4 regions of the Bradyrhizobium sp. P5_C12 genome follow, and region 1 is predicted to be linked to each of the others. Evidence: predicted binding sites of a transcription regulator. Region 1 holds the regulator's gene; each other region holds the start of a gene.
The links. The regulator LexA, encoded in region 1, represses DNA repair genes until DNA is damaged. The targets are predictions, from matches to a motif close to TGTTCNNNNTGTGTTCNG.

Region 1 (3,186 bases):
ACCCCCATCTCGCCGGCCGCGGCCGGCGATGGCGGTTTCGATCCTGGCGCTTGATCTGTCGGCCAGGAGACAGCCGCGTCAGCCGATCGGCAGGCGCGTGATGGTCGGCCGATTGTCGGCGACGACCTGCGGCTTGTGCTCGCCAAGCGGCTGTGTCACCGGCAGTTGCAGCACGGTTGCGCGCTGGCCTTCGACGAGCTGCGTCACCAGCACGTATTTGCCGTCGGGAAACTCGATCGCGTCATGATGGCGGTCGGGGATGTGCGGATCGATCTTGCCGAACTTGCCGACGCGCGAGTTGATGGTGCGGGTCCAGATCCAGCGATTGTCGTAGCGGACGTTGTCGGCGAAGGCGAGCTCCGTTCCCGGCAGCAGGCAGACCGCGACGGAGAGATCGGCTTCGGAGGCGAAGCCGCGCGTCGAGGTGCCGCGGAAGGTTGTCGTGACGATCGTCTCGCCGACTTCGGCCGGGCGCGTCGCGACGGCATGCAGGCTGTAGTCACACATCGGGTGCTCCTCGTTCAAGGATAGCGACCCGCGCCTCTTTCAGAGGCACAGGCCTCGATCAGAGTGGAAGCATGTTAGCGTGTTCTTGGTTGTAGGCAAATCTGCGGCTTGGGTCCGCAGCCCGCGATCACATTATCTTTTCCGAATCGAGCAGGAACAAAGTCCGCTTTCGTGCATTACGCCGGACACAAAGGTCAGCGTCCGGCCGGTGCCGACCATCCCGAATATTGCCAGCTCGGTTGCGACGTCTGCTCGACGGCGTTGCGGGCATTGCGCAATTGCGCGCTGACCGCGGTCTCCTTGTTGTGGGCATGGCGGTGCGGCTGTGCGGCGAAGGCCTGCGGCGCGGTGCCGGCGATCAACGCAGTTGCGAGCACACTCAAAACGATCTTGCGCATGGTTGTCTCCTCGGTCTCTCAAGGCCGCGAAGCCAAGCGCTTCGTGCGGCGTGCCGAGGATCTAGCGCCGGAGAGGTGGCCGGATAATCTGTGCAAAACCAGAAAGACTATCCAGCCGGAGCGGACAATCCGTCCGCTCCCAATCCGTCCGCTCCAATGGGTATCGAATGACCGCCGGATCAGCTCAGTACTTGCGGTACAGCCCGATCAGCTTGCCCTGGATCTTGACCCGGTTCGGCGGCAGGATGCGGACCTCATAGGCGGCATTGGCGGGCTCGAGCGCGATCGAGGCGCCACGACGGCGGAAGCGCTTCAGCGTGGCTTCCTCGTCGTCGATCAGGGCCACGACGATGTCGCCGGTATCGGCGGTCTCATTGCGCTGGATCAGCGCCATGTCGCCGTCGAGGATGCCGGCCTCGACCATCGAATCGCCGCGCACTTCCAGCGCATAGTGCTCGCCCGAGCCGAGCATGTCCGGCGGTACGCTGATGGTGTGGCTGCGGGTCTGCAACGCCTCGATCGGCGTGCCGGCCGCGATGCGGCCCATCACCGGCACCGCCACGGGGCGCTCGCCGTCGTCCGCAGGCGCGTTGGAGCGCACCTTGCCGAGATTGCCTTCGATGACGCTCGGCGTGAAGCCGCGCCGGCTTCCGGCGGCCGCCTGGAGCTCGGGCAGCTTGATCACCTCGATGGCGCGGGCGCGGTTGGGCAGGCGCCGGATGAAGCCGCGCTCCTCGAGTGCGGTGATCAGGCGATGGATGCCTGATTTCGAGCGCAGATCGAGCGCGTCCTTCATCTCGTCGAAGGAGGGCGGCACGCCGCTTTCCTTCAGACGCTCGCTGATGAACCGCAGAAGCTCGTATTGTTTGCGCGTTAACATCTCGACCAAATCCCCCGGTTGATGTCGTTCGATTCCGAGACGGTGAATTCAGCGGCGAGCCGCCAGATGCTCGAAACAAATCATGAACGGACACTATATGTTCGATATGTGTTCCGCAACTGCTTAATTTACCGTGAACGCGACAAAGTTCGCCGAACGCGTGTGATCGACGCGTTCAGGCCGGCAGCAGCAGCACCTCGCATGGCGTGCCTGCAGCAGCCTTCGGCGCCAACGGCGCGCGCACGAGAAGTGCCTGTGCCGCAGCAAGATTCGCAAGCAGCGAGGAATCCTGATGATTGACGGGAAGGGCGACGAGCGTGCCGTCCTCACGCCGCTCCAGACGCGCGCGGAGATAGTCTTCGCGCACGTCGTTGGGCCCGACGTCGCGGCCGAGCACCGCGCGCTCGCGGCGGTGATGAATCATCTCGCGGCCCGACAGCGCGCGAATCAGCGGCACCATGAACAGGAAGGCGCACACATAGGACGACACCGGATTGCCGGGCAGGCCGATCACGCGCATCGCGCCGAGCCGTCCGTTCATCATCGGCTTGCCCGGCCGCATCGCGATCTTCCAGAACGCCATCGAGATGCCTTCGGCATTGAGCGCCGGCTGGACCAGGTCGTGATCGCCGACCGAGGCGCCGCCGGTCGTGATCAGGATGTCGGCGCCGCTCTCGCGCGCACGGCGGATGCCGGCGGTGGTCGCCTCCAGCGTGTCGGCGGCAATGCCGAGATCGATGGTCTCCGCGCCCTCGCCGCGGGCGAGCGCGTGCAGGGCGTAGCCGTTGGAATAGACGATCTGCCCCGGGCCGGGTGTCGTCCCCGGCATCACCAGCTCATCACCGGTGGCGAGGATCGCGACCTTCGGACGGCGGCGGACGGGAAGCTCGGGGTGGTTCATGCCGGCGGCGAGCGCCAGGCCCCGCTCGGTGAGGCGGGTGCCCGCCTTCAGCAGCACATCGCCCTCGCGAAAATCGACGCCGGCGGGGCGTATGTGCCGTCCGGCGATGGCGGCTTCCCTGATCGTGATGCGCTTGCCGTCGGCGACCGTGTCCTCCTGGATCACGACTGCGTCGGCGCCGTCGGGTACGACGCCGCCGGTGAAGATCCGCACTGCTTCGCCGGCGCCGACCGATTTCGCAAACGGCCGGCCCGCCGCGACCTCGCCGACCACGGTCAGCTGGGCGTCGACCTTTGCCGCATCGGCCGCGCGCACGGCATATCCGTCCATCGCCGACATCGCCTGCGGCGGCTGCGTGCGCCGCGCCGCGAGGTCGCGCGCGAGCACGCGGTGGAAGGCCTCGGCGAGAGCAATCATCTCTTCGGGCAACGGCTCCACGCCGGCCAGCACCGCGGCGAGCGCGTCAGAAACCGGCATCAAGGCCACGGGGGAAGACTCCT
Region 2 (3,186 bases), on a different contig from region 1:
CCGCATCCGCCGATCCGGCCGCGTCACGCTGCAGCGCGTCGATCTTCCTGGTGATCTCTTCGGTCGCGCCCTGGGTCTGCACCGCGAGCGCTTTGACCTCGGTGGCGACGACCGCGAAGCCCTTGCCGGCCGCGCCGGCGCGCGCCGCCTCGATGGTCGAGTTGAGCGCGAGCAGCGTGGTCTGCCGCGCGATCTGCGCGATCAGATTGACGACATTGCCGATTGCGGCCGAGGACTCGCGCAGCCGGTCGACATTGGCGCGCGCCTCCTGCGCCGCGGCGCTGGCCTCGTCGGCGAGCTTGCCGGCCGCGCGGACCTGCGCGCCGATTCCCTGTGCGGACTGGGTGAACTTGTCGGCGGCCTGGGCGAAGGTGGAGGCGGTCGATTGCGCGGAATTGGTCCGGCCGGTCAGCGCGTCGGTGCGCAGGCGGATATCGGCAAGCGTCGCCGCGGTCGCCTCCGCGCCGCCGGCGACCGAATTGGCGGCACGCTCAAGCTGGCGAATCATCGCGCCCAGCTCGAGTTCCAGCAGTTCGAGGATTTCCCTGGCCGAATCGCTCTCGGCGGCCGGCGCGGGCTCGGCATTGACGGCAGGCGGCGCAGCTTGCGGGGCTGTCGCAGGCGCGGCCGAATCCGGCAGACGCTTCCGAAATAGTCCGAACGCCATCAGGTCACTCTTGTCGGGGGACGGGCGGTCGCTATTTTCGCAGGCCGGAATGAAGTCAGGGTTAACGATGCCTAACATCTGGACAGGGGGCCCTACGGTATTACCTTAAAGTATGAGAGACCCTTTCATTCCGGTGGGTTGGCGGCCTATAAGGCCGCGCTTCCCACTCTCGCTGGCGGACACTTCCCTAGAGACCAAGAGACCACGCATGGCCGGACATTCCCAATTCAAGAACATCATGCACCGCAAGGGGCGGCAGGATGCCCAGAAGTCGAAGCTGTTCGGCAAGCTGGCGCGGGAAATCACCGTTGCGGCCAAGTTGGGGACGCCCGATCCCAACATGAACCCGCGCCTGCGTGCGGCGATCACCGCGGCGCGCCAGGAGAACATGCCGAAGGACAATATCGAGCGCGCCGTCAAGAAGGCGCTCGGCAGCGACGGCGAGAACTATGACGAGATCCGCTACGAAGGCTATGGCCCGGGCGGCGTCGCCGTCATCGTCGAGGCGTTGACCGACAATCGCAACCGCGCCGCCTCCGACATCCGCTCCTTCTTCACCAAGTCGGGCGGCAACCTCGGCGAAACAGGCTCGGTCTCCTTCATGTTCGACCGCACCGGCATCATCGAATATGACCGCAGCGTCGCCTCCGACGATGCGGTGCTCGATGCCGCGATCGAGGCCGGCGCCGACGACGTCATCTCCGGCGAGGGCGGCCATGAGATCTACGCCTCGACCGAAAGCTATCGCGACGTCGCCAAGGCGCTGGAAGCCAAATTCGGCGAGCCGCGCAAGGCCGCGCTGATCTGGAAGCCGCAGAACACGGTCGCGGTCGACGACGAGACCGGCGAGAAGCTGCTGAAGCTGATGGACCTGCTCAACGAGCACGACGACGTCCAGCACGTCTACGCCAATTTCGAGGTCTCGGACGCGCTGATGGCGAAGATGGGCGGGTAGGGTTCGTTCCGCTTGGACGGTGCACCCCCTCGCCCCGCTCTTGCGGGGAGAGGGTCGGGGTGAGGGGCTGTTTCCGCGTAGACGCTGACAGACGGACTCGCGGAGAGTCCCCCTCACCCGGAATCCGCGCTTCGCGCGCATTCCGGCCTCTCCCCGCAAGCGGGGAGAGGCGAAGGGCCGACCCCACTTCCCCTGTTACTTTCGTTCTGTTTCTGTTTCCCCCACAGCGGCCAGCCGCTATCACTGGCCCATGACCGCGCTCCCGATTCGCGTCCCCGTTCGCATCATTGGCATCGACCCCGGCCTGCGCCGCACCGGTTGGGGCGTGATCGAGTCCGAGGGCAATCGGCTCGTCTACGTCGCCTGCGGCTCGGTGGAACCGCCGGACGACCTGCCGCTCGCAAGCCGCCTGCTCGCGATCCATGAAGGGCTCGCGGCCGTGCTCTCCGACCACAAGCCGATGGAAGCCGCGGTCGAGCAGACGTTCGTGAACAAGGACGGCGTCGCGACGCTGAAACTCGGCCAGGCCCGCGGCGTCGCCATGCTGGCGCCCGCAATGTTCGGCATCACGGTGGCCGAATACGCGCCGAACCAGGTGAAGAAGACCGTGGTCGGCGCCGGCCACGCCGACAAGCACCAGATCGCGATGATGCTGAAGATTTTGCTGCCCAAGGCCGAGCCGCCGTCCGCGGATGCCGCCGACGCGCTCGCCATCGCCATCACCCACGCCCATCACCGCCAGAGCACGGCGCTGCGGCTGAAGGTGGTTGGGATATGATCGGCAAGCTCAAGGGCCTGATCGATTCCTACGGCGAGGATTATGTGCTCCTCGACGTCGGCGGCGTCGGCTATCAGGTGCATTGCTCGACGCGGACGCTGCAGCATCTGCCGTCGCCGGGCGAAGCCGCCGTGTTGTCGATCGAGACCTATGTCCGCGAGGACCAAATCAAACTGTTCGGCTTTCGCACCGACCAGGAGCGCGAATGGTTTCGCCTGCTCCAGACCGTGCAGGGCGTCGGCGCAAAAGTCGCGCTCGCCGTGCTCGGGACGCTGGCGCCCTCCGATCTCGCCAACGCCATTGCGCTACGCGACAAGGCCGCGGTGGCGCGCACGCCCGGCGTCGGCCCCAAGGTCGCTGAGCGCATCGTCACCGAATTGAAGGACAAGGCGCCGGCGTTTGCCAATGTCGATCCGGCCGTTGTGCACCTCGCCGGCGCCGTCGACGACCAGCGTGCGCCGCGGCCCGTCGCGGATGCGATCTCCGCGCTGGTCAATCTCGGCTACGGCCAGCCGCAGGCGGCCGCCGCCATCGCGGCGGCATCGCGCAGTGCCGGCGAGACTGCCGAGACCGCGCAGCTCATTCGGCTCGGCCTGAAGGAGCTCTCGAAGTGAGCGCGTCGATGGTCAATCTCGTAGGGTGGGCAAAGCGAAGCGTGCCCACCATCTGTAGAATGATCGGAGATATGGTGGGCACGGCGCGAAGAGCGCCTTTGCCCACCCTACGATCAGGCTTATCCGCATGACCACGCCCCCCCGCATGGTCACGCCCGAGCGCCGCTCCGAT
Region 3 (3,186 bases), on a different contig from region 1:
AGATTCTGGCGGTGCTGCCTCTTCTCCCTCTCCCCGTTCTTACGGGGAGAGGGTGGGGTGAGGGGCCTCTCTCCACAGATGAGATGGCCTTGAGACCTGTACCCCCTCACCCGGATTGCGCCGGACGATGCTTCGCATCGCCGGGGGCAATCCGACCTCTCCCCGCAAGCGGGGAGAGGTGAAAAAAACTCACTCCCCCGCCTGGAGCTTCCTTGGGAACAGCTCCGCGGCCCCCGTCGCCACCAGATGCGGGCCTTCGGGCGCATCGCTCTTGCTGAAATCGAGCTCCTCGATCCTCCCCGCACGCTTCTCGATCTTGTCGGCGGAGATCAGGATCTGCCTGACGTCCTCGTTGGCGTCGGCAAAATGCTTCTGCAATTTCAGCACGCGATCCCTAAGACGGCCGAGATCGTCGCCGAGCTTGATCACCTCGGTGCGGATCTGGTCGGCGGCGTCGCGCATGCGCGCGTCCTTCATGATCTGCTGCATCACCTGGATCGCCAGCATCAAAAGCGAGGGCGACACCAGCACGATTCGGGCGCGATAGGCCTTCTGGATGATGTCGTCGAAACCGTCGTGGATCTCGGCATAGACCGATTCCGACGGCACGAACATCAGTGCCATCTCCTGGGTCTCGCCGGCGACGAGATATTTTTCCGCGATGTCGCTGACATGCTTCATCACGTCGCCGCGCAGCCGCTGCGTGGCGATGCGCCGCTCCTCGTCGGTGCGCGCGTCATGCAGCGCCGTCATCGCTTCCAGCGGAAACTTCGCGTCGATGCAGAGCGGCCGCTGGTCCGGCAGGAACACCACGCAGTCCGGCCGTTTGCCCGTCGAGAGCGTGAACTGGAACTCGTAGGCGCCTTTTGGAAGTCCATCCTGGACGATCGCCTCCATCCGCGCCTGGCCGAAGGCGCCGCGCGACTGCTTGTTGGCGAGCACGTCGCGCAAGGTCGTCACCTGGGTGGTGAGGTCGGTGAGGTTCTTGTGCGCGTTGTCGATGATGCCGAGCCGCTCGTGCAGCGCGCGCAGGCTCTCCATGGTGTTGCGGGTGGTGCTCTCCATGGACTGGCCGACGCGGTGGGTCACCGAATCCAGCCGCTCGTTGACCGCGCGGGCCATGTCGGCCTGGCGGCCGGCCAGCGCCTGGGTCATGGCGTCGACCCGGCCCGAGGCCTCACTCTGCGCGTGCAGCATCTGGCTCACGCGCTCCTCGAGCTCGTCGGCGCGGATGGCATTGGCCATCGCGAGTTCCGCGCCGCGCCGCGACGACCGCGCGATCACCACGGCGATCACCAGCAGCAGGATGAGGACAAGGCCGCCGAAGCCGATCAGCGCATCGATGGCGCGCACCGGCCAATCGCCAGCCGTGAAAATGATCTCGTTCATGGCCGCCTTTTAGCCGATTCGGTCCTCTCCGCGAACGAATAGCGAACATTTATGGTTAATCGCCCCCTAATTTTTATGGTTAACGAAGCCCTAAGTTTTATGGTTAGCGGACCGTTAACGGAGTTCCTCGCCGCATTGACCGCATCCGGCATGCGGCTTAAATCGCCGCCATGGCCCTCAGAGAAATCATCATCCTGCCCGACAAGCAGCTGCGTCTGGTCTCCAAGCCGATCGAGAAGGTCACGCCGGAGATCCGCAAGCTGGCCGACGACATGTTCGAGACCATGTACGACGCGCCCGGCATCGGGCTCGCGGCGATCCAGGTCGCGCAGCCGCTGCGGCTCATCACCATGGACCTCGCCAAGCGCGACGAGAACGGCGAGACCAAGCCGGAGCCGCGCGTCTTCATCAATCCCGAGATCCTTGCTTCGTCCGAGGAGCTGTCGGTCTATGAAGAAGGCTGCCTGTCGATCCCCGAATATTACGAGGAGGTCGAGCGGCCCGCGAAGGTGCGCGTGCGCTTCACCGATCTCGACGGCAAGGTGCACGAGGAGGACGCCGAAGGCATCTACGCCACCTGCATCCAGCACGAGATCGACCACCTCAACGGCGTGCTGTTCGTCGACTATCTGTCAAAACTCAAGCGCGACCGCGTGCTGAAGAAGTTCGAGAAAGCCGCCAAGCGCGGGGAGTAAGGTTCTCCGTCATTCCGGGGCGATGCGCAGCATCGAACTAAGGTGCGCAATTGCGCACCTGAGAATCTCGAGATTCCGGGTTCGGCTCTTCGAGCCGCCCCGGAATGACCGTAACTGGATTTCTTTCCTCGCAGGTTTTTTCCCATGCCCCTCCGCCTGATCTTCATGGGCACGCCCGATTTCTCCGTGCCGACGCTGCTCGAGCTGGTCGCGCACGGCCACGAGATCGTGGCCGTCTACACCCGCGCGCCGAAGCCGGGCGGGCGGCGCGGGCTGCAATTGCAGCCGACGCCGGTCGAGGAGGCGGCGCGAAAGCTCGGTATTCCCGTGCTGACGCCGAAGACCCTGAAGACCGAGGAGGCGCTCGACGCGTTTCGCGCGTTTGACGCGGATGCCGCCGTCGTCGTCGCCTATGGCATGATCCTGCCGCAGGCGATCCTCGATACGCCGAAACTCGGCTGCTACAATCTGCACGCCTCGCTGCTGCCGCGCTGGCGCGGCGCGGCACCGATCAACCGGGCCATCATGGCCGGCGACGCCGAGAGCGGCGTCATGGTGATGAAGATGGATGTCGGGCTCGATACCGGCGACGTCGCCATGGCCGAGCGCATCGCGATTTCCGACAATATGACCGCGATCGACCTGCACGACCGCCTGTCCCGGCTCGGCGCCGATCTGATGGTGCGCGCCATGGCGGCGCTCGCCCGCGGCGGGCTTCAGCTCAAGAAGCAGAGCGAGGACGGCGTCACCTATGCCGCCAAGATCGACAAGGCCGAAGCACGCATCGACTGGACCAGGCCGGCGCGCGACGTGTTGCGTCATATCCACGGCCTGTCGCCGTTTCCCGGCGCCTGGGCCGAGCTTGAGAATGCGCGCGTGAAAATCCTGCGCTGCGAGCTGGCGAAGGGCTCCGGTGCACCGGGCGAGGTGCTCGACGATCACCTCACCGTTGCCTGCGGCGAGGGCGCCATCCGCATCCTCGAGCTCCAGCGCGAAGGCAAGGCGCGGATGCAGGCCACGGACTTCCTGCGCGGCGTGCCGCTGAGGGCGGGCGCCAGATTCACCTGACACTGTCATACCTCGCGAAGGCGGGGTATCCAGT
Region 4 (3,186 bases), on a different contig from region 1:
CGTCGCGCAGGAATTTGCCGAGCTCGCGCGTCGCTTCCCCGGTAACGCCGCCGGGTTGCGGCACGTCGACGGCGAAGCTGCGGAAGTCCGGCAGCTTCAGCTCCTTCTTGAGCAGCCCGCCATTGGCATGCGGATTGGCGCCCATGCGGCGGTTGCCCTCGGGCGCGATCGCCCTTAGCTCGGCGATGAGCGTGCCGTTTGTATCGAACAGCTTTTCGGGTTCGTAGCTGCGCATCCAGTCTTCGAGAATTTTCAGATGCGCCGGGTTCTCGCGGCAGCTTGCGACCGGCACCTGATGTGCGCGCCAAAAACCTTCGACCTTCTTGCCGTCGACTTCCTTCGGGCCGGTCCAGCCCTTCGGGCTGCGCAGCACGATCATCGGCCAGCGCGGCCGCTCGACCGCCTTGCGGCCGTCACGGGCGTGCTGCTGGATCGAGCGGATGCTGGCGAGCGCGACGTCGAGCGCATCCGCCATCGCCTGGTGCATCAATTTGGGATCGTCGCCCTCGACGAACAGCGGCTCGTGGCCGAGCCCGCGGAAGAGATCGCGGATCTCGCTGTCAGGCATCCGCCCGAGCACGGTCGGGTTGGCGATCTTGTAGCCGTTGAGGTGCAGGATCGGCAGCACCGCGCCGTCATGGGCCGGGTTCAGGAACTTGTTCGAGTGCCAGGAGGCCGCGAGCGGGCCGGTCTCGGCCTCGCCGTCGCCGACGACGCAGGCGACGATCAGGTCGGGATTGTCGAGCGCCGCGCCATAGGCATGGACCAGCGCGTAGCCGAGCTCGCCGCCTTCGTGGATCGAACCCGGCGTTTCCGGCGCGGCATGGCTCGGAATGCCGCCGGGGAAGGAGAACTGCCGGAACAGTCTGCGCAATCCGTCCGCGTCGCGCCCGATGCTCGGGTAGATCTCGCTGTAGCTGCCCTCGAGATAGGTGTTGGCGACCATGCCCGGGCCGCCATGGCCGGGACCGCAGACATAGATCACGTTGAGGTCCAGCGCGCGGATCACGCGGTTGAGATGGGCGTAGACGAAGTTCAGCCCGGGCGTCGTGCCCCAATGGCCGAGCAGACGCGGCTTGATGTGCTCGGGCCGCAGCGGCTCGCGCAGCAGCGGATTGTCCAGCAGATAGATCTGGCCGACGGAGAGGTAGTTGGCGGCACGCCAGTAGCGATCGAGGAGGTCGAGTTCGCTGCGCGGGGCGCCCGATTGTTGTTGATTTGTCATGTTCCTGCCGACCTTCACCCGGCGATCGTCACCAACATTGTTTCGCAACGATCGATCCCTCGCGGCATCAAACCGGATCACCGGATGCAGGTGTTGCGTGAGGTCAAAGGGGCGCGCCCGAAGTTTGGGCAGCGCTACTGTGCATGGGGTTGTTTTCGCGTTTTTTGTTCTCGTTCTTGATTTGTTCTGATCGCGTGCTATGTTGGCTTCATGAGTCGAGCATCCTCTCGTGCCCTCAAGCACCCGCCGGTCACGGCGCCCTCCGAGCCGGCGGGTGCGTCTTCGGATAGTCCTGCCGATTTTCCCGAGCTTGGCGTCGCCATCGACCGCGAACGCAGGCGAGGGCGGGGCGCGCAATCCAACGCCAGCGGCCGCTTTGAGGCCGAGGCGCGCGTCGCCTTCGACGACGGCTGGCAGAGCCTGGAGGAGCTGCCGCCGTTCAAGACCACGGTGGCGGTCGACACCTCGCGCAAGGTGATCACCCGCAACGAATCGCCCGACATCGGCTTCGACCGCTCGATCAATCCCTATCGCGGTTGCGAGCATGGCTGCGTCTACTGCTTCGCGCGGCCGACCCATGCCTATCTCGGCCTGTCGCCGGGGCTCGACTTCGAGTCAAAATTGTTCGTCAAGCCCGAGGCGCCGTCGCTGCTCGAGAAGGAGCTCGCAGCAGCAGGCTACGAGCCGCGGATGATCGCGATCGGCACCAACACCGATCCCTATCAGCCGATCGAGCGCGAGCGGAAGATCATGCGCGGCATTCTGGAGGTACTGGAGCGCGCCAGCCATCCCGTCGGCATCGTCACCAAGTCGGCGCTGGTGACGCGCGACATCGACATCCTCGCGCGGATGGCCAAGCGCAACCTCGCCAAGGTCGCGATCTCGGTCACCTCGCTCGATCCGAAGCTGGCGCGCACCATGGAGCCGCGGGCCTCGACGCCGCCGAAGCGGCTCGAGGCGCTGAAGCAGCTCTCGGAGGCCGGCATTCCGACCACGGTCATGGTCGCCCCCGTGATTCCCGCGCTGAACGATTCCGAGATCGAGCGCATCCTGGATGCGGCGGCGCACACCGGCGTCAAGGAAGCCTCCTACGTGCTGCTGCGGCTGCCGCTGGAAGTGCGCGATCTCTTCCGTGAATGGCTGATGGCGAACTATCCGGACCGCTACCGCCACGTCTTTACGCTGATCCGCGACATGCGCGGCGGGCGCGACTACGACGCTAAATGGGGCGAGCGGATGAAGGGCACCGGCCCGATGGCCTGGACCATCGGCCGCCGCTTCGAGATCGCCTGCGACAGGCTCGGGCTCAACAAGCGGCGCTCCAAGCTGACGACGGATCATTTCGCCAGGCCGAAGCGGAACGGCGATCAGTTGAGCCTGTTCTGAGCGGCGACAGCCAACGAGGCGTAGCATGAGCAAGGAACGACCGGCCCCGGTGCCGCGGCTGACCGTCATCACGCTGGGCGTAAGCGACATCCGCGCTAGCATCGCCTTCTATGATGCCCTCGGTTTTTCGCGCCGGCTGAAGGCGACCGGAGAGGCCGTCGCGTTCTACGATACGGGCGGTCCCGTGCTTGCCCTGTTTCACTGGGACCAGCTCGCGGCGGACGCGACCTTGCCGGACCAGCCGAGGCCAACGGCCTTCCGCGGCATCACGCTCGCCTGGAATTGCCGGGCGCGCGAGGAGGTCGACACCGTGCTGGCCTTCGCCGTCGAAAACGGAGCCACCCTGCTGAAGGCAGCGCACGAAACCGACTATGGCGGCTATTCCGGCTATTTTGCCGATCCCGACGGCCATCCCTGGGAGGTCGTCGTCGCGCCCGGCATTGAGGTCGGCGAGGACCGGCGGGTGCATCTGGCCGACTGAGGCGGCCCGGTTTGAATAACGGGAATTGCGCGGGGTTCCCTGTTGCGCGGGCCCGACCGCTTGCGCACGATCCCGGCCATGATTCGGGACAAGT

Region 2: the regulator LexA is predicted to act here: its motif matches at 1,825-1,842, upstream of ruvC (crossover junction endodeoxyribonuclease RuvC).
Region 3: the regulator LexA is predicted to act here: its motif matches at 1,420-1,437, upstream of ACXJMY_RS11505 (DNA recombination protein RmuC).
Region 4: the regulator LexA is predicted to act here: its motif matches at 1,397-1,414, upstream of ACXJMY_RS17035 (PA0069 family radical SAM protein).

Annotation. Positions count from the first base shown of each region.
Region 1 covers NZ_JBFULU010000037.1:61,262-64,447, reverse strand. Annotated here, with positions in the region: gene ACXJMY_RS27535 (hypothetical protein) at 79-507, opposite strand; gene ACXJMY_RS27530 (hypothetical protein) at 702-905, opposite strand; gene lexA (transcriptional repressor LexA) at 1,090-1,785, opposite strand; gene ACXJMY_RS27520 (molybdopterin molybdotransferase MoeA) at 1,961-3,172, opposite strand.
Region 2 covers NZ_JBFULU010000018.1:55,642-58,827, reverse strand. Annotated here, with positions in the region: gene ACXJMY_RS18050 (methyl-accepting chemotaxis protein) at 1-667, opposite strand, end outside; gene ACXJMY_RS18045 (YebC/PmpR family DNA-binding transcriptional regulator) at 876-1,622, shown strand; gene ruvC (crossover junction endodeoxyribonuclease RuvC) at 1,873-2,400, shown strand; gene ruvA (Holliday junction branch migration protein RuvA) at 2,397-3,014, shown strand; gene ruvB (Holliday junction branch migration DNA helicase RuvB) at 3,142-3,186, shown strand, end outside.
Region 3 covers NZ_JBFULU010000009.1:154,587-157,772, forward strand. Annotated here, with positions in the region: gene ACXJMY_RS11505 (DNA recombination protein RmuC) at 190-1,389, opposite strand; gene def (peptide deformylase) at 1,560-2,084, shown strand; gene fmt (methionyl-tRNA formyltransferase) at 2,229-3,152, shown strand.
Region 4 covers NZ_JBFULU010000016.1:142,500-145,685, forward strand. Annotated here, with positions in the region: gene ACXJMY_RS17030 (phosphoketolase family protein) at 1-1,225, opposite strand, end outside; gene ACXJMY_RS17035 (PA0069 family radical SAM protein) at 1,436-2,611, shown strand; gene ACXJMY_RS17040 (VOC family protein) at 2,637-3,092, shown strand; gene ACXJMY_RS17045 (ribonuclease HII) at 3,171-3,186, shown strand, end outside.